DNA from 4 places in the Bradyrhizobium sp. USDA 4454 genome. Region 3 is predicted to be linked to each of the others. Evidence: predicted binding sites of a transcription regulator. Region 3 holds the regulator's gene; each other region holds the start of a gene.
The links. Region 3 encodes PhoB, which activates phosphate uptake and scavenging genes when phosphate is short. Its sites were predicted from a motif close to TGTCATNNANCTGTCAT; they were not measured.
Positions count from the first base shown of each region.

Region 1: a site for PhoB is predicted at 1,754-1,770, ahead of phnF (phosphonate metabolism transcriptional regulator PhnF). Genes of this name have one in related genera too.
Region 2: a site for PhoB is predicted at 3,244-3,260, ahead of ACVIW0_RS20930 (DapH/DapD/GlmU-related protein). Genes of this name have one in related genera too.
Region 4: a site for PhoB is predicted at 2,458-2,474, ahead of ugpB (sn-glycerol-3-phosphate ABC transporter substrate-binding protein UgpB). Genes of this name have one in related genera too.

Region 1 is NZ_JBTRCN010000001.1:5,979,329-5,984,969, forward strand. It holds gene ACVIW0_RS27815 (carbon-phosphorus lyase complex subunit) at 1-616, opposite strand, end outside; gene phnH (phosphonate C-P lyase system protein PhnH) at 620-1,228, opposite strand; gene phnG (phosphonate C-P lyase system protein PhnG) at 1,233-1,694, opposite strand; gene phnF (phosphonate metabolism transcriptional regulator PhnF) at 1,799-2,524, shown strand; ZMP/ZTP riboswitch at 2,647-2,731, shown strand; gene ACVIW0_RS27835 (serine hydroxymethyltransferase) at 2,765-4,033, shown strand; gene phnE (phosphonate ABC transporter, permease protein PhnE) at 4,174-5,022, opposite strand; gene phnE (phosphonate ABC transporter, permease protein PhnE) at 5,019-5,641, opposite strand, start outside.
Region 2 is NZ_JBTRCN010000001.1:4,447,614-4,453,254, reverse strand. It holds gene ACVIW0_RS20945 (DMT family transporter) at 1-84, opposite strand, end outside; gene ACVIW0_RS20940 (ABC-F family ATP-binding cassette domain-containing protein) at 244-1,866, shown strand; partial or broken gene ACVIW0_RS20935 (REP-associated tyrosine transposase) at 1,934-2,469, shown strand; gene ACVIW0_RS20930 (DapH/DapD/GlmU-related protein) at 2,566-3,198, opposite strand; gene ACVIW0_RS20925 (MBL fold metallo-hydrolase) at 3,411-4,286, shown strand; gene ACVIW0_RS20920 (PilZ domain-containing protein) at 4,305-4,601, opposite strand; gene ACVIW0_RS20915 (DUF2336 domain-containing protein) at 4,610-5,494, opposite strand.
Region 3 is NZ_JBTRCN010000001.1:7,634,750-7,640,390, reverse strand. It holds gene pstC (phosphate ABC transporter permease subunit PstC) at 1-41, shown strand, start outside; gene pstA (phosphate ABC transporter permease PstA) at 46-891, shown strand; gene pstB (phosphate ABC transporter ATP-binding protein PstB) at 888-1,706, shown strand; gene phoU (phosphate signaling complex protein PhoU) at 1,727-2,446, shown strand; gene phoB (phosphate regulon transcriptional regulator PhoB) at 2,508-3,218, shown strand; gene ACVIW0_RS35575 (GcrA family cell cycle regulator) at 3,478-3,990, opposite strand; gene ACVIW0_RS35570 (hypothetical protein) at 4,250-4,489, opposite strand; gene ACVIW0_RS35565 (acetylornithine transaminase) at 4,488-5,641, shown strand, end outside.
Region 4 is NZ_JBTRCN010000001.1:8,406,736-8,412,376, forward strand. It holds gene ACVIW0_RS39080 (MarR family winged helix-turn-helix transcriptional regulator) at 1-234, opposite strand, end outside; gene ACVIW0_RS39085 (organic hydroperoxide resistance protein) at 405-830, shown strand; gene ACVIW0_RS39090 (CaiB/BaiF CoA transferase family protein) at 1,120-2,325, shown strand; gene ugpB (sn-glycerol-3-phosphate ABC transporter substrate-binding protein UgpB) at 2,530-3,846, shown strand; gene ugpA (sn-glycerol-3-phosphate ABC transporter permease UgpA) at 3,909-4,790, shown strand; gene ugpE (sn-glycerol-3-phosphate ABC transporter permease UgpE) at 4,790-5,638, shown strand; gene ACVIW0_RS39110 (sn-glycerol-3-phosphate import ATP-binding protein UgpC) at 5,638-5,641, shown strand, end outside.

The DNA.
Region 1 (5,641 bases), 1.7 Mb from region 3:
GGAAGCCCTCGTCGCCGCGCGCCAGGTTCTGCAGCCGCAGATCGCGATCGGCCGGGAAGCTCAGCGGCTCGCGCGTGAGGTCGCCGACCGGCGCGTTGCTATCTGCCTGCGGCGAGGATTCGATCAGGCCATCGCGGCCGAGGATATCGGTGACCCGCGGCGTCGCCGCCGACGAGGCCTCCGCTGTGGCCGGCTGCTCCGGCACAAAACCTTCCGCGAGCTGCGGATCGAGCAGGCGATGGGTGTAGTCGAAGGTCGGCCCCAGGATCTGGCCGCCCGGAACGTCCTTGAAGGTCGAGGAGATCCGGCGCCGCACCTGCATCTCGCCGGTGTTGACCGGCTCGGTGGCGCCGAAGCGCGGCAGCGTGGCGCGGAAGGCGCGGACCAGGAAGATCGCCTCGATCATATCGCCGCGCGCCTGCTTGATCGCCAGCGCCGCAAGCTCGCGGTCGTACAGCGAGCCTTCGGTCATCACGCGATCGACACCGAGCGCGAGCTGCTCGGAGATCTGCGCCAGCGTCACCTCGGGCACATCGCGATCGCCGCGCCGCTCGTGCGCGAGCAGGCGATGAGCGTTCTCGATGGCGCGTTCGCCTCCCTTGACGGCTACATACATCGCTCACACTCCGCTTGCGATCAGCCGCGTGGTGCGCGGGATCGCCACAATGGCATCGTCATGGACCAGCACGACATCGATGCCGCGCGGGAACAGGGCTTCGTTGATTGCAAGCCGCTGGAACAGGTCACGCGGCTTGAACATCGCCTGCAGCAGCGCGCTGCCGTCGATGCCGGGCCCTTTCAGCTCGAAGGCCGGCCCCTGCGTCAGGCTGTCGACCTGGAGAATCAGCGTGGTCGAGCGGTCCGGATATTCGCTGCTGCCGAACGCGAAGCGCTCCAGCGCCGGCAGGTTCGCGGCTTCGCCGATCAGCGCGAAGCTTGCGATCGAGGAGTCCCCAACCACCGGTGCGCCGGCGTGAAATTTCAGCCAGCGGGCGACGTCCGGCGTCGCCGACATTGCACTGTCGAGCCAGATCGGCGTGTCGTGATCGAACAGCGTCAGCGCGATCGCGGCCGCGCCGCGCATCATGCCGGCGGGCACCCCGACGCTTGCTGCGACGCGCTGCACGCTGCCCGGGCGCGCCATCGCATCCATCACGGAACGGAAGGTGGATTGCGCCGACAGCACTTTGTCGGCAAAGCCTGCGGGCATTTCGGCAATCGTCGTCATTGCATCACCCCTCACCGCGCACCATCGTGTAGAAATCGACCCGCGTCGCCGCGGTCTCGGCGGCCTTGCGGGCGCGTTCGGCATTCATCCCGGCACGCAGCGGCGCAATCACCTTGGTCTCCACCTCGCCGGACAACGCCGCCGATTGCACCATCGCGTCGCAGAGCGCGATCATCCGCGCCTTCTCAGCATCGCGGCCGAGCGTGTAGCCGAAGCCGACCTCGCCGGTGGCAAGCTGCACCGCCGCGCGCGACACCGTCGCCTCGCCGAGATTGAACGGCGCGCCGTCGCCGCCGATCCGCCCGCGCAGCATCACCAGTCCGTTTTCCGGCTCGCGGAGGTTCTCGTGCGCAGGCATTGCGATCGCCGCCAGCCGGCCTGCGATATCCGCAGCCGCTGAGTGCGCCAGCACCGTCATCGCAGCCTTGCGCTGGGCTTGTTTGCTGTTTAGTCCGATCGAACTCATTGGCAACCTTGCTTGTATCAAGTTGTCTATGATACTAGACAACTTGATAGCGGAGCGCCATGACTGTTTCGTGACAAACTGAAGATTTCTGATATCACCGCGCGATGAGCATGCAGGAAAGTTCCGGCGTCGCCTTGTGGCGGCAGGTCGCCGACGGCATCGAGCGCGGCATCGCTGACGGCCGCTTTACCGCGGGCGAAAAGCTGCCCGGCGAAATGGAGATCGCCGAGACTTACCGCGTCAATCGCCACACCGTGCGGCGGGCGCTCGCCGCATTGGCGGAGCGCGGACTGGTGCGCGCCGAGCGCGGCAGCGGCACCTATGTCGAAGCCCAGCGCCTCGCCTATCCGCTGCGCTCGCGCACGCGCTTCTCGGAAATCGTCGGCGCCGGCGGCCACGAGCCGCGCGGCCAGTTGATCGAGGCCGGCGAGGATATTGCCAACCGCGACATCGCGCGCGAGCTGGGCCTGAAGATCGGTGCGCCGCTGATCCGCATCGAAGCGGTGCGGCTTGCCGACCGGACACCGATCTGCGTCTCCACCACATGGCTGTCAGCCGAGCGATTTCCCGATGCCGGCAACGTGTTCGCCAACGTTCATTCGATGACGAAGCTGCTCGGACATTACGGCGTGAAGGATTATCACCGCGCCTCGACCCGGATCACCGCGGCGATTGCCGATGCCACCGATGCGGCGCGGCTCGACCTGCCGCTGGGACGGCCGGTGCTGGTGGTCGATGCAACCGATGTCGACATGCTGGACCAGCCGCTCGTGACCAAGCGCTCGCGGTTCGCCGCCGAGCGCGTCGAGTTTCTGGTCGAGAACGGCTGACGATCCCCTCTACAATCCGAGGTGCGACGTCAAGCCTCTCAACAAAGTCCACGCCAACGGCCGTTGCGGAAGATCGGCAGATCGGCTAAAAGCTGCATCGCGAGGAGCCGCTGTGCTCATTCGTCCTGTCGCGCGACTGGCGAGCTGACGTGGAATCGACCACGGGGAAGCGCGAAGGTTTTAGCGCCGATCGCCTGGGCACCAATCTGCTGAAACAACAGCGTGTTGAGGAGCCCGAGCATGCCGTCATTTCGCGATGAACTTTCCATCAACGATCAAGAGATCGCCGCCGCCCTTGCGGGGGAAGAGCGCCGTCAGCAAGACGGCGTCGAACTGATTCCATCCGAGAATTACACCTACCCGGAGGTGCTTGAACTGCTCGGATCCGTCTTCACCAACAAATATTCCGAGGGCTATCCGGGACGCCGGTACTACGGCGGTCAGCAGTTCACGGACCAGATCGAGAACCTCGCGCGGCAGCGGGCCTGCTCGCTGTTTCGCGCCGAGCACGCCAATGTTCAGCCTCTTTCCGGGTCGCCGATGAATCAGGCCGTCTATCTCGGCCTGTTGAATCCGGGCGACACCATTCTCGCCATGGACCTGTCGCATGGCGGCCATCTCACCCACGGCGCGCCGGTGTCCCATATGGGACGTCTGTTCAACTTCATTCGCTACAAGACGGCCCCGTCAAAGAGCGGAGCAATCGATTTCGACGGGTTGCGCGCGACAGCGCGTGAAGCGCGTCCGAAAATGGTGTTGTGCGGCTACAGTTCCTATCCGCGCGACCTTGACTATGCAGCATTCAAGAGCATCGCCGACGAGGTTGGCGCGCTCACGATGGCCGACGTGAGCCACTATGGCGGACTGGTCGCCGCGAATGTCATGCGCAATCCGCTTGATGCCGGGTTCGACGTTATGACGACGACATCGCACAAGACGTTGCGCGGCCCCCGTGGCGGAATCATTCTGTGCCGGAGGGAACATGCCGGTCGGATCGATGCTTCCGTCTTTCCCGGCCTGCAGGGCGGACCTCACATGAACGTCGTGGCCGGTATCGCGGTGACTCTGAACAAGGCAGCGACCTCGGATTTCCAGACCTACGCGCGGCAGGTTTTGCGCAACGCCAAGGTTCTGGCAGCAACGCTGATGGAACGCGGAATGAAGCTGGTCACGGATGGGACCGACAATCACATGATGGTCATCGATACCGGACTGGACGGGCGAGCAGCCGAGGACCTGCTCGACGCCATCGCCATCACCACAAACAAGCAAATTATTCCCGACGATCCGCGCCCGCCGCTCAGGCCGAGCGGTATCCGCCTCGGCACACCCGCGGCGACCACGCGTGGCATGGGAGGCGCGGAAATGCATCGCATCGGCGAATTCATTGCCGCAGCCCTGCAGGCGAAAGCAGACGATGCGGTCGTCGCGCGGCTCAGGTCGGAGTGTGTCGAGGTGTGCCGCGCTTTTCCTGTTCCAGGCCTGGTGTCCCGGTTCGGATCGAACTGATCAGCGGAATCGAACGGCCGGCGCGAGGCGATTCCAGAGCAGCTTCGGTTCGGATTGAATCAGAACCGAAGCTCCGGATTCTTGTCTTGACGCGTTTTCTTCAGGCGAACCGGTGTCCGCTTCGCTCGAAAACGCTCTAGCTAGATCACGGCACGCTGGCCGATGATCGCAAACCGCAGCTTGCTCGATATGAAGTCGATCGCGGCGACCGCGATCAGGATCATCAGGATCAGGAACGACACCTTCTGCCATTCCAGCATGCGGATCTGCTCGGCGAGTTGCAGGCCGATGCCGCCGGCGCCGACGATGCCGATGATGGTGGCCGAGCGCGTGTTCGACTCGATGAAATAGAGCACCTGCCCGGCGATGACAGGCAGCACCTGCGGCAGCAGCCCGAAACGAATCTCATGCAGCGCATTGCCGCCGGCGGCGCGGATTCCCTCGACCTGCTTGCGGTCGGCCGCCTCGATCGCCTCGGAGAACAGTTTTCCGAATGCGCCGAAGTCGGAGACCATGATCGCGAGCACGCCGGCGAACGGGCCGAGCCCGACGACGTTGATCCAGACCAGCGCCCAGATCAGCGTATCGACGCCGCGGATCGTGTCCAGGAAGCGCCGCACCGGGAAGCGGATCAAGTTCGACGGGATGATGTTGCGCGCCGCCAGCAGGCTGACCGGCAGCGCCAGCAGCGCCGCAAGCGTGGTGCCGAGCAGCGCGATCGACAGCGTCTCGCCGAGCGCCTGCATGTAGAGCGGGAATGATGCGCCGGGATTCGGCGGGATCATCAGCATGGTAATCCAGCCGAGCTGGCCGACGCCCGAGATCAGCTTGGACGGCGAGAAGTCGAGATCGACCAGGCCGAACACGAAGATCGCGAACGCGACCGCGATCATCGCGGGCAATGCCAGCCGCGCTGATGCCGGCCGCTCGAAGGCATCGGGATATTTCGCACGGAGTTCGGCGGCATCCGGCTTCGGCATCTGGCTCATCGGCGCGTCTCCTCGCCGAACAGCCGGCCGCGCAGCCAGCCGGTCGAGATGTCGATAATGAAGACGGTGAGGATGATGGTGACCAGGATGGCGCTGACGTCCGAGTAATAGAACTTGCGGATCGCGACCACGAGCTCCTGGCCGATGCCGCCGGCGCCGACGAAACCCATCACCGACGCCTCGCGGACATTGATCTCAAAGCGCAGCAGCGCATAGCTGGCGTATCCGGCCGAGACCTGCGGCAGCACGGCAAAGCGCATGCAGGACAGCCAGCTCGCGCCGGTCGAGCGGATGCCCTCAACCGGCTTCATGTCGGCATTTTCGACGATCTCGGCAAACAGCTTGCCGAGCGCGCCTGTGGTGTGGATCGCGATCGCCAGCACGCCGGCCATCGGCCCGAGGCCGAACGCGATCACGAAGATCAGCGCGAACACGATGCCGGGCACGGTGCGGGCGAATTCCAGCAGGCGGCGGATGATGAAGCGCACCCGGGGTCCCGGCGAGGTATTTTGGGCAGCGAAGAAATTCAGCGCGAAGGCGAACACCGCGCCGGTCAACGTGCCGACATAGCTGATCAGGATCGTCTCGCCGAGCATCCTCAGCCATTTGTGCCAGCCCC
Region 2 (5,641 bases), 3.2 Mb from region 3:
CCTGAGATTGCCGTTCAGGACCTGTTGAACGGCGACGGCAATGCCGGCGCCGAGCGCGAGGAGATAGAGAAACCAGACTTGCATGTGACGCCCCGGAACCGATCGCGGAAGGATGTCCTGTCATATTCGATCGGCAACGATCGTGGCATGCATTGGCGCGCGGCGCGAAACCGCGGAATGGGCTTCCACCCACGTCCGAGATCGAATAAGAGGCCGCAACCCCCGAGTCCCCAGTATTTGAGCATGATCCGCCTCGATAACGTCTCCAAGCAAGTCGGCCACCAGATCCTCTTCATCGAAGCCTCCGCGGCGCTCCAGAAGGGCGAGAAGATCGGCCTGGTCGGGCCGAACGGCGCCGGCAAGACCACGCTGTTCCGCATGATCTCGGGCCGCGAAATCCCGGATGAAGGCCAGGTCTCGCTCGATCGCGGCATCTCGATCGGCTATTTCAGCCAGGATGTCGGCGAGATGAGCGGCCGCAGCGCGGTCGCCGAGGTGATGGACGGGGCAGGGCCGGTCAGCGTGGTCGCGGCCGAACTCCGGGAACTCGAGGCCGCAATGGCCGATCCCGACAAGGCGGACGAGATGGACGACATCATCGCGCGCTATGGCGAGGTGCAGCACCAATTCGAGGAGCTCGATGGCTACGCGCTCGACGGCCGTGCGCGCGAGGCGCTGGCCGGTCTCGGCTTCAGCCAGGAGATGATGGACGGCGACGTCGGCAAGCTCTCCGGCGGCTGGAAGATGCGCGTGGCGTTGGCGCGCATCCTGCTGATGCGGCCTGACGTCATGCTGCTCGACGAGCCGAGCAACCATCTCGATCTCGAAAGCCTGATCTGGCTCGAGCAGTTCCTGAAAGGCTATGAGGGCGCGCTGCTGATGACCTCGCACGACCGCGAGTTCATCAACCGCATCATCAACAAGGTGGTCGAGATCGACGCCGGGCAGCTCACTACCTATTCCGGCAATTACGAATTCTACGAACAGCAGCGCGCGCTCTCCGACAAGCAGCAGCAGGCGCAGTTCGAGCGGCAGCAGGCGATGCTCGCCAAGGAGATCAAGTTCATCGAGCGCTTCAAGGCGCGCGCCTCGCACGCCGCCCAGGTGCAGAGCCGGGTCAAGAAGCTCGACAAGATCGAGCGGGTCGAGCCGCCGCGCCGGCGGCAGAGCGTGGCGTTCGAATTCCAGCCGGCGCCGCGCTCCGGCGAGGACGTGGTCAGCCTGAAGAACGTCCACAAGGCCTATGGCAGCAAGCGCATCTATGACGGGTTCGACTTCATGATCCGCCGCAAGGAGCGCTGGTGCGTGATGGGCATCAACGGCGCCGGCAAGTCGACGCTCTTGAAGCTGGTCGCCGGTTCGACCGAGCCGGACGACGGCGCGGTCGCGATCGGCGGAAGCGTCAAGATGGGCTATTTCGCCCAGCACGCGATGGATCTGCTCGACGGCGAGCGCACCGTGTTCCAGTCGCTGGAGGATGCGTTTCCGCAAGCCGGGCAGGGCTCGCTGCGCGCGCTCGCCGGGTGCTTCGGCTTCTCCGGTGACGATGTCGAGAAGAAGTGCCGGGTGCTGTCAGGCGGCGAGAAGGCGCGGCTGGTGATGGCCAAGATGCTGTTCGATCCGCCGAACTTCCTGGTGCTGGACGAGCCGACCAACCACCTCGATCTCGCCACCAAGGAAATGCTGATATCAGCGCTCAGCGAGTTCGAGGGCACCATGCTGTTCGTCTCGCATGACCGGCATTTCCTCGCCGCGCTCTCCAACCGCGTGCTCGAGCTGACGCCCGACGGCATCCATCAATATGGCGGCGGCTACACCGAATATGTCGCGCGCACCGGCCACGAAGCGCCGGGGTTGCGGAGCTAGGGCGACCAAATCTCGCACCCTTTGTAGCCCGGATGCAGCGAAGCGAAATCCGGGATAGTCTGTCCATATGGTGCAATATCGGCGCAACTTCATACCCGGCGGCACGTTCTTCTTCACGGTCACCTTGGAAAATCGGACCTCGTCGCTACCGGTCGAGCACATCGGGCTGTTACGCGCTGCCTTTCGCGCAGCGCGCGCCAAGAAGCCGTTCACGCTGGATGCCATCGCGGTCCTGCCAGACCACCTGCATACGGTGATGACGCTTCCACCCGGCGACAGCGACTTCCCGGATCGCTGGCGGCAGATCAAGAGCCTTTTCACGCGCGCCGTTGCCGCCTCCGGCGTGCCGCTTTCCGCGAACCACCGCGGCGAATACCCGCTTTGGCAGAGACGGTTTTGGGAACGCACCATCCGCAACGAACGCGATCTTGAGCGTTGCGTCGACTACTGCACTACAATCCGACCAAACACCGGCTCGTCTCGTCGCCTGCCGACTGGCAACATACGTCTCTTCACCGATACATCCGGAATGGGGCGTTGCCACCGGATTGGGGTGGCAGCGGTGCGATGGACAATCGCGACTTCGGCGAGCGGAAGGACTGACCCGGATTTCGCTTCGCTCCATCCGGGCTACAGAATAGAGCCATTTGACTTCGTAGCCCGGATGGAGCGAAGCGAAATCCGGGTCCGTGCTCATGGTCACGTCTTCCACCGCGCGCAAAACGCCTCGACGTCGCTGGACTGGAATTCGCCCAGGCGCTCCCAGATGGTCTCGGGCGGCCAATTCCACCAGGCGATCTGCGACAGCTCGGCGGCGATCTTGCGGCTGAACCGCTCCTTGATCGGCCGGGCCGGCACGCCGCCGACGATGGTGTAGGGCGCGACGTCGCGCGAGACCACCGCGCCGGCCGCCAGCACCGCGCCGTCGCCGACGGTGACGCCGGGCAGCACGATCACGCCATGGCCGATCCAGACGTCGTTGCCGATCACGACGCGGTCCGCGCGTCTGTTCTTGAAGAAGTCATGATCTCGCTCGGCGGTGTCCGTGTAGTATTCCGGGCAATAGGTGAAGCGATGCTGGGAGGGGCGCTCCAGCGGATGATTGGGCGCACCGATCCGGACCTGCGCCGCAATCGCGCAGAAGCGGCCGATCACGGCGTCGGCGACGATGCACCCACTGCCGAGATAGGAAAAATCGCCAAGCTCGGTGTATTCGATCGCGGTGTCGCCGAGCACTTCGCAGCAGCGTCCGACCTTGACCTCGCGCAGCTTGACCGTCGGCTCGATCACGGTTTCGGCAATCTTGGGGCGGGAAGGTTTTGGTGCGGTCATGGCGTTGTCCTCGATACGGCGAGCCGCTTCAGTCGCACGATTTTTGTTACGGCGAGATGACAAGACGAGGCAGGCTTTCCATCGAGTTGTCCAGCGAATAGCGGCACGACCGTTTCCAGCAATGCAAAGCCGCATGGCGCGCTGCGCGGTGCCCGGCTTGTTGGAGGCGAGGCCGCCCGCTACGCTTCAGAAAAAAGCGGGAGCGAAACGGCATGAAGCAGATCAGGATCGGCGACATCACGATCGACGCGGTGATCGAGCGCGAGGGGCCGTGGCGGCGACCGCAGGATTTCTTCCCGACCTATGACGATGCCGTGTTCAAGCATCACCTCAACACCATGGAGCCCGAGGTCTTCGATGCCATCAGCGGCATGATGGTGATCACCTACCAGACCTTCGTGGTGCGGACGCCGCGCTACACCATCCTGGTCGACACCTGCACCGGCGAGGACAAGGGGCACCCGCCGCCGTTCGACTTCCCGGGCAAGGAGCGCTGGCGCAACGAGCTGTTCGCGCTCGGCATCTCCTACGAGCAGATCGACTACGTGTTCTGCACCCATCTGCATATCGACCACACCGGCTGGAACACGACGCTGCGCGACGGCCGCTGGGTGCCGACCTTCCCGAATGCGAAATACGTCTTCCACAAGCGCGAGTATGCGGCCTGGCAGGCCGAGCACGCCAAGGGCGCCAATCCGCCCGGCACGGTGTTTCGCGACAATTGCCTGCCGATCGTCGAGGCCGGGCAGGCGCTGTTGGTCGACGACGATTACGCGCTCGATGACACCGTCACGTTGACGCCAACGCCGGGCCATTCGCCCTGCCATTGCTGTGTCAACATTGTCTCGAAGGGGCAGCGCGCAGTGGTCGCCGGCGATCTGATGCATCACGCGATCCAGTGCCGCGAGCCGGAGTGGTCGGCCAAGCCGGATTGGGATCCGAAGCAGTCGGCACGGTCGCGGCGGAAGTTCTTTGCCTCGGTCGCCGGGACCGATACGCTGATCCTGCCGATCCATTTCCCGGCCCCGACGGTCGGCTTGATCACGGCGGACGGCGACCGCTTCGACTATCGCTTCAAGCGCGAGTAGGGCGCGGCAGCCGGCAGTTCAGATGACGGGGCGTCCCTTTCGCCTTCGTTCTTCGATAAATCTCACGCCGATCTCGGTGCCGTCGACACGAACCAGCTCGCAGCGCCGGAACGCCAGTCCCCGCGAGGACAGCACCAGGAAGAACTCCTGCGCCTTCAGCACGTCGAGTGTCCCCTCGACCTCGAGCCGGGCACCGCTCTGCGAGACGTCGAGCAGGATGCAGCTCCGCCGCCAGGTGCCGTCGACACCCATCAGATTGACGGGATGGCGCGTGTCGAGCCTGACGCGCTCCGCCCTGCGGTCACCATATGTCATGATACCGCTCACACCACCCGGGCGCGCTTTGACATCACCGTGGCCCGCGCCTCCGCATCGTCGATCGTGGCTGGAGCGCTTGCGGAGGCGCGAGCCGCACCGGCATCGATGGCGGCGCGGATCGTGTCGCGAAGTTCGGGGCGTGCGAGCTTGAGCAGCCGGGCCTGCCGGCGCGGCGTCGATCGCATCACCAGGTCAGCAAGAACGCGGTGAGGCAGGTCGCCGCGCGAGATCAACGCGTCCGCGATGTCGTCGTCGCGCTCGGCGGCATCGACCATCATGGCAAGGCCGGCGCTGGTCAGATCCGCGCCGGGATTGCCTGCGAGCGCGCGAAGCACATTGCTGTCGCCACGCATCAGCAGAATGTCCGCGAGCTCTGTGTTGACCTGCTTGCGGCCGGCGATCGCGCAGAGATGCCCCTCGGCCCGCATCCAGGCGATATCGATCAAATCGGCATCTGGAATGCAGTCGCATTTTCGCAGCATCGGCGCAGCGACATCGGCGTCGTCATGGTTGGCCAGACGACGCGCCAGTTCCCGCGGCACCAGATGCAAGTCGGCGAGCGAGCGGCTGAGCGTGGTCAGGGTCCGCAGCTCGACGTCGTCAGTCAGGCGGAGCAGGATTCCGTCGAACATCTCGACCTGGTGCGTGCTGAGCCGATGAGCGTCGTCGAGAAAAAGCCCTGCCACCTCCTGCAGCAGGCGCGTGCGGAGATCGGGGGAGCCGGCCTTCAGGACACGGTCGAGCTTGGCAATAAGATCGGGCGAGGCAATGGCTGTCATTGCGGTACCTAAAATGTTCCGCGACGAGGAAACATCATTGTTCCCAGTGCCAATCTGCCTCCCCGAATCTTTAATAGGGGTATAGAATTTGATGGAGAGGGCCGATCCCAACGGTGGATATTCCGGCAAACACTATCGAAATTCGGCAGCGGCGAACCTTTGCCTGATTGTCCGGCTCGGCGAGTGGCCCGCATTTTCCCTGATTGAATTTCTCAGACGATTCGCATTTGGTGCTTGGAATTCATCAATGAGGCCGGC
Region 3 (5,641 bases):
GGCTGATGCTGATGCGGCTCGAGAAGAAGGCGGGAAAGTGACGCCATGAACCCGATCTACAAATCCCGCCGCCGCAGCGACATCGTCATCCGCACGCTCTGCGTCGGCGCCGCATTGTTCGGCGTCACCTGGCTGGCGCTGATCCTGATCACGCTGCTCTACAACGGCATCGCCGGCCTCAGCGTGCAGCTGTTCACCCAGAACACGCCGCCGCCGGGTTCGACTGAGGGCGGCCTGCTCAACGCCATCGTCGGCTCGGTCATCATGACCGTGATCGGCGTCGGCATCGGCGCGCCGCTCGGCCTGTTCGCCGGCACCTATCTTGCCGAATACGGCAAGCACGACAAGCTCACCTCGGTGATCCGCTTCATCAACGACATCCTGCTCAGCGCGCCGTCGATCATCATCGGCCTGTTCATCTATGGTGCGGTGGTGGTGCCGATGCGCGGCTTCTCGGCGATCGCAGGCAGCCTCGCGCTCGCCGTGATCGTGATCCCGGTCGTGCTGCGCACCACCGAGGACATGCTGCTGCTGGTGCCCAATCCGCTGCGCGAGGCGGCTTCCGCGCTCGGGCTGCCGCGTTCGCTGGTGATCAAGCGGATCGCTTATCGTGCGGCCCGGTCGGGCCTGATCACCGGCGTGCTGCTGGCGACCGCGCGGGTCGCCGGCGAGACCGCGCCGCTGCTGTTCACCGCGCTGTCGAACCAGTTCTTCAGCTGGGATTTGACCAAGACGATGGCCAACCTGCCGGTGACCATCAACAACTTCGTGCAGAGCCCCTACGCCTACTGGAAGGAACTGGCGTGGAGCGGCGCACTGCTCATCACCTTCACCGTGCTCGCGTTGAATATCGGCGCGCGTATCCTTGGTGCCGAAAGGGCCGCAAAATGACCGAGCTTTCAGTTTCGACAGCCTCCGCCAGTCACGCTCCCCACGTGCCATTGCCGGAAGCGGCGCCGAAGGTCACCGCGCGCAACCTCAACTTCTATTATGGTGAGCACCACGCGCTCAAGAACATCAACCTGACGCTCGGCACCAACCGCGTCACCGCGTTCATCGGCCCATCCGGCTGCGGCAAGTCGACCCTGCTTCGCATCTTCAACCGGATGTATGATCTCTATCCGGGCCAGCGCGCCACCGGCCAGCTGATGCTGGACCAGACCAACATTCTCGATCCCAAGCTCGACCTCAATCTGCTGCGCGCGCGGGTCGGCATGGTGTTCCAGAAGCCGACGCCGTTCCCGATGACGATCTACGAGAACATCGCCTTCGGCATCCGCCTCTACGAGAAGATCTCGAAGTCCGAGATGGACGACCGGGTCGAGAAGGCGCTGCGCGGCGGCGCGCTGTGGAACGAGGTCAAGGACAAGCTGAACGCCTCCGGCCTGTCGCTGTCCGGCGGCCAGCAGCAGCGGTTGTGCATCGCGCGCACCGTGGCGGTGCGTCCCGAGGTGATCCTGTTCGACGAGCCGTGCTCGGCGCTCGATCCGATCTCGACCGCCAAGGTCGAGGAGCTGATCCAGGAGCTCTCCGAGGATTACACGATCGCGATCGTCACCCACAACATGCAGCAGGCGGCGCGGGTCTCCGACAAGACCGCCTTCATGTATCTCGGCGAGCTGATCGAGTTCGACGACACCAACAAGATCTTCACCTCGCCGAGCGATCGACGCACCCAGGACTACATCACCGGCCGGTTCGGTTGACCGGGCTGAGGAGAGAGATGATGGCTTCCGAACATACCGCCAAGGCATTCGACAGCGACCTGCAGGAATTGACCCGCCTGGTCGCCGAGATGGGCGGCCTCGTCGAGCGGATGATCACCGAGTCGGTCGACGCGCTGATCCGGCGCGACGTCGCGCTCGGCAAGCGCGTGGTCGCCGCCGACATCGAGATCGACAATCTGCAGCGCGTCATCGAAGAGCGCGCGGTGCTGACGATCGCCCGCCGCCAGCCGATGGCGATCGACCTGCGCGAGATCGTCAGCGCGATGCGGGTCGCCACCGACCTCGAGCGGATCGGCGATCTCGCCAAGAACATGGGCAAGCGCGTCGCGGCGCTGGAGAGCGATTTCCAGCCGCTGAAGCTGATCCGCGGCCTCGAGCACATGACCGATCTCGTGCTGTCGCAGGTCAAGTCGGTGCTCGACGCCTATGCCGCGCACGATCTGCCGGCGGCGATGAACGTCTGGAAGGGCGACGAGGAGGTCGATGCGATCTGCACCTCGCTGTTCCGCGAGCTGCTCACCTACATGATGGAAGATCCGCGCAACATCTCGTTCTGCATCCATCTGATGTTCTGCGCCAAGAACATCGAGCGGATCGGCGATCACGCCACCAACATCGCCGAGACCGTGTTCTACATGATCGAGGGCCAGCAGATCACCGACAAGCGCCCGAAGGGCGACATGACCAATTTTGCCACCACGGTGCCGGGTAACAGCTAGTCGACGGCGTTTCGGTTTTGCGTCTGGGCAACGGATCACCACAGAGAGAGAATTTAGACCGATGAGCGCACGCATTCTGGTAGTCGAAGACGAGGAAGCGCTGACGACGCTGTTGCGCTACAACCTCGATGCCGAAGGCTACGATGTCGAAACGGTGGGGCGCGGCGACGATGCCGATACCCGCCTCAAGGAGCGCGTTCCCGACCTCGTGGTCCTCGACTGGATGCTGCCGGGCCTGTCCGGCATCGAGCTGTGCCGCCGCCTGCGGGCGCGGCCCGAGACCAAGCAGCTTCCGATCATCATGCTGACCGCGCGGGGCGAGGAGAGCGAGCGGGTGCGCGGGCTTGCCACCGGCGCCGACGATTACATCGTCAAGCCGTTCTCGGTGCCGGAACTCCTGGCGCGGGTGAAGGGCCTGCTGCGCCGCGCCAGCCCGGAGCGGCTCGCCACCGTCCTGACCTATGGCGACATCGAGCTCGACCGCGAGAAGCGCCGCGTGGCGCGCTCGGGCCGTCCGATCGATCTCGGTCCGACCGAGTATCGGCTGCTCGAATTCTTCCTCGAGCATCCCGGCCGCGTGTTCAGCCGCGAGCAGCTGCTCGACAGCGTCTGGGGCCGCGACATCTACATCGATGAGCGCACCGTCGACGTGCATATCGGCCGCCTGCGCAAGCTGCTCAATCCGGGCCGCGAGCAGGATCCGATCCGCACCGTGCGCGGCGCCGGCTACGCGCTCGACGACCGCTTTGCGAAAGCCGAACCGCAGCCGTAGCGGTTGCGTAGCGATCACACGCCACAACACGGCGTCGTCCCGGCGCAGGCCGGGACCCATACGCCGCGGCCGGCGCAATAGGCAAGCGGCCAGACGGCTTTCTAACAACACCCATTCGTGGTTATGGGTCCCGGCCCCCGTGCGCAATTGCGCACTAGGCAGGGACGACACTGGTGATGCTTCCGGACTTTGCCCCCACAAAAAAATCCCCGCTTGTGCGGGGATTTGTTTTTCAGGTCTTCCGTAGTTTTCCCGAGTGCTACTTGATCTGCGGTTTCGCCGACGGCCGGCGGCGATCGGCGGCGGGCTGGTAGGCGACGCGCGAGTGATGCGCGCAATAGGGCAGGCCGGCGAGCGCCTTGCCGCCGCAGAAGAAGAACTCCGGGCTCGATGGATCGCCGACCGGCCAGTGGCAGGTGGCTTCGTTGAGCTCGAGCAGCGACAGCCGCTGGCTCATCGGCACCACATTGTCGAACGAGATCGGATCGGGCTCCATCTCGACCTCGAAGGCGTGCGCGAGCGCGGTGTTGCCGCGCGAGACCGGGCGCGCCACCCGCATCATGTGCTGGGCGGGGCGCGCCTTGCGCTGCCGCGGCGCCGCCGTGGAGGGTGCCTTGGCGCGGCCGGAGAGGCCGAGCCGGTGCACTTTGCCGATCACGGCGTTTCGCGTCACATTGCCAAGTTCCGCTGCGATCTGGCTGGCCGACAGGCCAGACTCCCAGAGCTTCTTCAGCTGCTCGACGCGATCGTCGGACCAGGTCAATACCGTCATCGCATTCTTCCTTTCGCATGGCGCCGGCCAGTTATCGGAGCGGCGCTGCGAGCCAAATCTGGACAAATATCCCTGCGGCCAGAATCCCTTAGCCCTCGCCGGGCGCGGTGTTGCGCCCGAACGTTTACGCGAGACACAAAGGCTACTTAGAGGGTCCAGTACTGCCGCACGAGATGTCGTACCCGACAGGCCAAACGCTACAATATGGCGTGACTCTGGCGCAAGAGTCCGCGGCCGTGCGTCCACATGTTCCGGAAAGTTAAGCATTGCTGTGAGGCTTTTCCACCGCACCGGAATGCTCCGGATTGCGCTCGCTTGGCAGCGCAGGAAGCCCGGCAAAGGGCCGGCTCCTGGCGATTGACACGGACCCGCCGCAGCATAGAATGCCCGCCACGTGCCGCCCGCAAAGGCGGCCGTTTTGTTTTCCGAAGCTGGCCGTTGCTGCGCTGGCGTCAAGGCGCGCGGCAATTGTCGGCTTCAAACCGGCAGTGAACGCCATGACCAACGCCTCGTCGCATCTGCTCCCCGTCTTCGCCCGGGTCGATCTCGGCTTCGAGCGCGGTGAGGGCGCCTGGCTGATCGCAACCAACGGCGACCGCTATCTCGATTTCACCTCGGGCGTCGCGGTGAACGCGCTCGGGCATGCGCATCCGCATCTGGTGAAGGCGCTGCAGGAACAGGCGACCATGCTCTGGCACATGTCGAACCTGTTCAAGAGCCCGGACGGCGAGGCGCTCGCCGCGCGGCTGTGCGAGCAGAGCTTTGCCGACTTCGTGTTCTTCTGCAATTCCGGCGCGGAGGCGATGGAGGGCGTGATCAAGCTGGTCCGCCACTATCACTTCTCCAAGGGGCATGGCGAGCGCTACCGCATCATCACCTTCGAAGGCGCCTTCCATGGCCGCACGCTGGCCACGCTGGCCGCGACCGGCTCGGCGAAATATCTCGAAGGCTTCGGCCCGCCGATGGACGGCTTCGACCAGGTGCCGCATGGCGACATCGAGGCGGTGAAGAAGGCGATCGGCCCGCACACCGCCGGCATCCTGATCGAACCGATCCAGGGTGAGGGCGGCGTCCGCTCGGCGCCGCAGGCGTTCTTCAAGGCGCTGCGCGCGCTGTGCGACGAGCATGGCCTGCTGCTCGCCTTCGACGAGGTGCAGACCGGCATGGGCCGCACCGGCGATTTGTTCGCCTACAAGCGCACCGGCGTCACGCCGGACGTGATGTCGCTCGCGAAGGCGCTCGGCGGCGGCTTCCCGATCGGCGCGGTGCTCGCGACCGCGAAAGCGGCCGAAGGCATGGCGCCGGGCTCGCACGGCTCGACCTTCGGCGGCAATCCGCTGGCGGTCGCCGCGGCCAATGCCGTGCTCGACGTCATGCTCAAGCCCGGCTTCTTCGATCACGTGCAGAAGATGTCGCTGCTGCTCAAGCAGAAGCTCGCCTCCGTCGTCGACCGCTATCCCGGCGTGCTGGCGGAAGTGCGCGGCGAGGGCCTCTTGATCGGCGTCAAGGCCGTGGTGCCGTCGGGCGACCTGATCGCCGCGTTGCGCAACGAGAAGCTGCTCACCGTCGGCGCCGGCGACAATGTGGTCCGGTTCCTGGCGCCCCTGATCGTGACCGAAGCCGAGATCGACCAGTCGATCGTCTCGCTCGA
Region 4 (5,641 bases), 770 kb from region 3:
GAGCGGCGTCAGCGTGCCGGAATCCAGGAATAGCCGCTCGCCGAGGTCTTTCACCGGCACGTCGTCGCGCTCCCACAGCGCCAGCATCACAAGATACTGCGGATAGGTCAGCCCGAGCCGGTCGAGCAGCGGCTTGTAGACGCGGTTGAACGCGTGCGCGGTCGAATAGACCGCAAAGCAGATCTGGTTGTCGAGCCGCAGCGCCTGGTCCGCCGCCGTCTGTTTCCTGCCCATAATCGTCATCGTATCCATCTCGTGTCCGGGTCATTCTGGGCTTACGGGACCGCGGATTCAATTGCGAACAATTAAATGTGAGGCCGCATATTTTATATTGCTCACAATCGAATTGTGCGCAATATGCGCGTTGTCGAATTCAAGCCCATCCAAAACCAAGGAAGACCACGATGTCTGTGAACGTGCTTTACAAGACCAGCGCCAAGGCAACCGGCGGCCGCGACGGCCATGCGGCAACCCTCGACGGCGCGCTCGATGTCAAGCTCACGACCCCGAAGGAGCTCGGTGGCGGCGGTGGCGCCGGCAACAATCCGGAGCAGCTGTTCGCGGCCGGCTATGCCGCCTGCTTCATCGGCGCGATGAAATTCGTGGCCTCGCAGGGCGGCCCCAAGGTTCCCGCCGACGCCGCGGTGACCTCGACGGTCGGCATCGGCCCGCGCTCGGAAGGCGGCTTCGGCCTCGCCGTCGATCTCGCCGTCTCGCTGCCCGGCCTGTCCCGTACTGAGGCCGAAGCGCTGGTCGAGAAGGCCCACCAGGTGTGCCCCTATTCCAACGCGACCCGCGGCAATGTCGACGTCAAGCTGACCGTCGTCTAGAGCCCTTTCCGTTCCGATTGAATCGGAACGGGGCTCTAGATTCTTCTTTTGACGCGTTTTCTTCATGCCAACCGGTATCCACTTCGCTCGAAAACGCTCTCATTCCACATCACGCAATGGTCCGCCGCGATACGTGGCGGACCATTGTCTTTCAGATGCCAGTTCGCTTGGCGAACGCCCGCGCTGCCCCCTGCATGGGCCTGCGCCGATCAAAGCATTGCTGCCTCGCCTGAAGACCGCTAGCTCTGGGACCGCATTGTCCAATCCCAACTGAGCGAAGGTTGTTTCCATGAATACCCCAGCGGCTGCGGGCGCGATGACCGGACTGCGCGTGATCGATCTGACGCGCGTGCTCGGCGGCCCGTATTGCACCCAGATTCTCGCCGACCACGGCGCCGACGTGATCAAGGTCGAGCCGCCCGCCGGCGACGAGGTGCGCGACTGGGGCCCTCCCTTCCACGAGGAGGACGCGGCCTATTTCGTCGGCATCAACCGCAACAAGCGCTCGATCGGCCTCGACCTCGCCTCCGAGGGCGGACGCGCGGTGCTGATGAAGATGCTCGAGACCGCCGACGTGCTGATCGAGAATTTCAAGCCGGGCACGCTCGACAAATGGGGCATCGGCAACGACGTGCTGCGCACGAAATTTCCGCGCCTGGTGCATTGCCGGATCTCCGGCTTCGGCGCCGACGGCCCGCGCGGCGGCAATCCCGGCTATGACGCAATCATCCAGGCGATGACCGGCATGATCGCGGCCACCGGCTCGCCGGAGAGCGGCCCGATGCGTATCGGCGTGCCGCTGGTCGACATCACGACCGGGCTCTATGCCGCGATCGGCATCCTGATGGCGCTGTCGGAGCGGCAGCGCTCCGGGCTCGGCCAATTCATCGAGACCACCCTGTACGAGACCGGGCTTGCGATCATGCATCCGCACACCGCCAACTATTTCATGCACGGCAAGCCGCCACAGCTCACCGGCAACGAGCATCCCAACCTCGTGCCGTACGCGATCTTCCCGACCAAGACCGACAACATCTTCATCGGCGTCGGCAATGACGGCACCTTCCGCAAGCTCGCCAAGGAAATCGGCAAGCCCGAGCTCGGCACCGATCCGCGCTTTGCCCGCAACAAGGACCGCATCGCCAACCGCGACGCGTTGCGGGTCGAGCTTGCCGCCGTGTTCAGCCGGCACGAGGCCGAGCCGCTGTGCAACCGGCTGCTCGCCGCCGGTCTGCCGGCCGGCCCCGTGCAGAAGATCGACCAGGCGCTGACCAACCCGCACACGATCCACCGCGGCGACGTCATCGAGAAGGATTGGTACAAGGGCGTCGCCTCGCCGATCCGCCTCGAACGCACCAAGCCGAGCCTGCGCCGCACGCCGCCGAAATTTAGCCAGCACGCGACGGAAGTGCTCGGCGAGTTCGGCTACTCAAAGGACGAGATCAACGGCCTGGTCGCCAAGGGCGTGGTCTGCGGCCCCCAGCGCAAGCGCTGACACAGCCATCCGTCAGCCCTGCGGTGCAGCGTCGCGTCTGACGCTGCACCGCACGGCGCCGGGTGCGATCTTCGTCTTTTTTACCGCTTCCCTTTGTCGCGGCTTCCCCCCTACGATGGCTTTCGTTTATACGGTCATTTGAACGTCATCCGGCGCTGATAACGCGCGCAACGAAAGATGACATTCCAACCGGGAGGGGCTTTGATGATTTTTCGACGATTGGGCGCCGCTGCTGTCGCCGCCGCTACGCTTGCATTCGCGTCGCCTGCATTTGCAGTGACCGAGATTCAGTGGTGGCACGCGATGACCGGCGCCAACAACGACGTCATCGTCAAGCTGGCCAACGACTTCAATTCCGCGCAGTCCGACTACAAGGTGATCCCGACCTATAAGGGCGGTTACGCCGACACCATGAACGCTGGCATCGCTGCATTCCGCGCCGGCAACGCGCCGCACATCATGCAGGTGTTCGAGGTCGGCACCGCGACGATGATGGCTGCCACCGGCGCCGTGAAGCCGGTCTACAAGCTAATGGCCGACGCCGGCGAGAAGTTCGATCCGAGCGTCTACCTGCCCGCGATCACCGGCTACTACTCGACCTCGAAGGGCGAGATGCTGTCGTTCCCGTTCAACTCGTCGTCGACGGTGATGTGGGTCAATCTCGACGCGATGAAGAAGGCCAACATCGCGGAGATCCCGAAGACCTGGCCGCAAGTGTTCGAGGAAGCCAAGAAGCTGAAGGCGGCCGGCTACGCGACCTGCGGCTTCTCCGGCTCGTGGGTCACCTGGGTCAATCTCGAGCAGCTGTCGGCCTGGCACAACGTGCCGCTCGCCAGCAAGGCCAATGGCCTCGACGGGTTCGACACCGTGCTCGAATTCAACGGTCCGCTGCAGGTCAAGCATCTCGAGAACCTGGTCGAGCTGCAGAAGGACAAGATCTACGACTATGCCGGCCGCACCAACACCGGCGAAGGCCGCTTCACCTCGGGCGAGTGCCCGATCTACCTGACTTCGTCGGCGTTCTTCGGCAACGTCAAGGCGCAGGCCAAGTTCAACTTCACCGCCGCGCCGATGCCGTATTATCCCGACGTCAAGGGCGCACCGCAGAACTCGATCATCGGCGGCGCCTCGCTCTGGGTGATGGGCGGCAAGTCCGCCGAGGAATACAAGGGCGTGGCCAAGTTCCTGACCTTCCTCTCGGACACCGATCGCCAGGTCTGGATCCACAAGGCGTCGGGCTATCTGCCGATCACCAAGGCCGCCTACGCCAAGGCCAAGGAAGAGGGCTTCTACAAGGATCAGCCCTATCTCGAGACCCCGCTGCTCGAGCTCACCAACAAGGAGCCGACCGAAAACTCCCGCGGCCTGCGCCTCGGCAACATGGTGCAGTTGCGCGACATGTGGTCAGAAGAGATCGAGCAGGCTCTGGCCGGCAAGAAGACCGCCAAGCAGGCGCTGGACGCTGCCGTCGAGCGCGGCAACCAGATGCTACGGCAGTTTGAAAAGACCGCCGTGAAATAATCCGACTCTAGACCGACGACCCGGCAGGCCGCATCATGCGGCCTGCCATTTTTCTGGATGCCATGCAAAAGCAAGCAATTTTCCAATCAAAGCTGTTGCCTTACGCGCTGGTTGCCCCGCAACTCGCGATCGTCCTGATCTTTTTCTACTGGCCGGCCGCGCAGGCGGTGATCCAGTCCTTCCTGCTGCAGGACGCCTTCGGCCTGTCCACCAGCTTCGTCTGGTTCGAGAACTATCTCGAACTGTTCAAGGAACCGGCCTATTTCGCCGCGATCATCAGGACCTTCGCGTTCTCATTTGCGATCGCGGTGTCCTCGCTGTCGTTTGCGCTGCTGCTCGCCGTCATGGCCGACAAGCCGCTGCGCGGCTCGACGCTGTACCGCACGTTGCTGATCTGGCCCTATGCCGTCGCCCCGCCGGTGGTCGGCGTGCTCTGGGTCTTCATGCTGCACCCCTCGCTGGGCGTGCTGTCGCGCTATCTGCGCGCCATGGGGGTTGACTGGAATCCGCTGCTCGACGGCGACCAGGCGGCGGCCCTGATCATCCTTGCCGCGGCGTGGAAGCAGATCTCCTACAATTTCCTGTTCTTCCTCGCCGGACTCCAGAGCATCCCCAAGAGCGTGATCGAGGCCGCGGCAATCGATGGCGCCCGCCCGATGCGGCGGTTCTGGACCGTGATCTTCCCGCTGCTGTCGCCGACCATTTTCTTCCTGCTGGTCATCAACATCGTCTACGCTTTCTTCGACACTTTCGGCATCATCGACACGATGACCCGCGGCGGCCCCGGCAAGGCGACCGAGACGCTGGTCTACAAGGTCTATTCGGATGGTCTGCTCGGCGGCAATCTCGGCTCCTCCGCGGCGCAGTCGGTGATCCTGATGGTCATCGTGGTCGTGCTGACGGGAATCCAGTTCCGCTTCGTCGAACGCAAGGTGACCTACTGATGGTCGAAGAGGAGGGCTTCCAGCGTTATCTGGCTCACGTGATCCTGTGGATCGGGATCGCGATCGTCGCCTTCCCGGTGTATCTGGCGATCGTCGCCTCGACCCAGGACAACGCCGTCATCGCCAACGGCCAGATGTCACTGCTGCCCGGCGGCCATTTCCTCGAGACCTATTACCAGACGCTGTTTGTCGGCACGAGCGGCTCGACCCGCGAGCCGGTGCTCAACATGATGCTGAACTCGCTGGTCATGGCGCTGTTGATCGCGGTCGGCAAAATCGCGATCTCGATCATCTCGGCCTATGCGATCGTGTATTTCCGCTTTCCGTTCCGGATGGCGATCTTCTGGATCATCTTCATCACCCTGATGCTGCCGGTCGAGGTGCGCATCTATCCGACCTACAAGATCGTCGCCGATCTGCACCTGCTCGACAGCTACGCCGGCCTGTCGCTGCCGCTGATCGCGTCCGCCACCGCCACGCTGCTGTTCCGGCAGTTCTTCATGACCGTGCCCGATGAATTGCTGGAGGCCTCGCGGATCGACGGCGCGGGCCCGTTCCGCTTCTTCTGGGATACGCTGCTGCCGCTGTCGCGCACCAACATGGCCGCGCTGTTCGTGATCCTGTTCATCCTCGGCTGGAATCAATATCTCTGGCCGCTTTTGATCACGACGCGCGACGACATGCAGACCATCCAGGTCGGCATCCGCAAGATGATCACCACGACCGACGCGCTGACCGAATGGCCCGTCGTGATGGCGACCGCGCTGCTCGCGATGCTGCCGCCGGTGTTCGTCGTCGTCGTGATGCAGAAATTGTTCGTGCGCGGATTGGTGGAGACCGAAAAATAATGG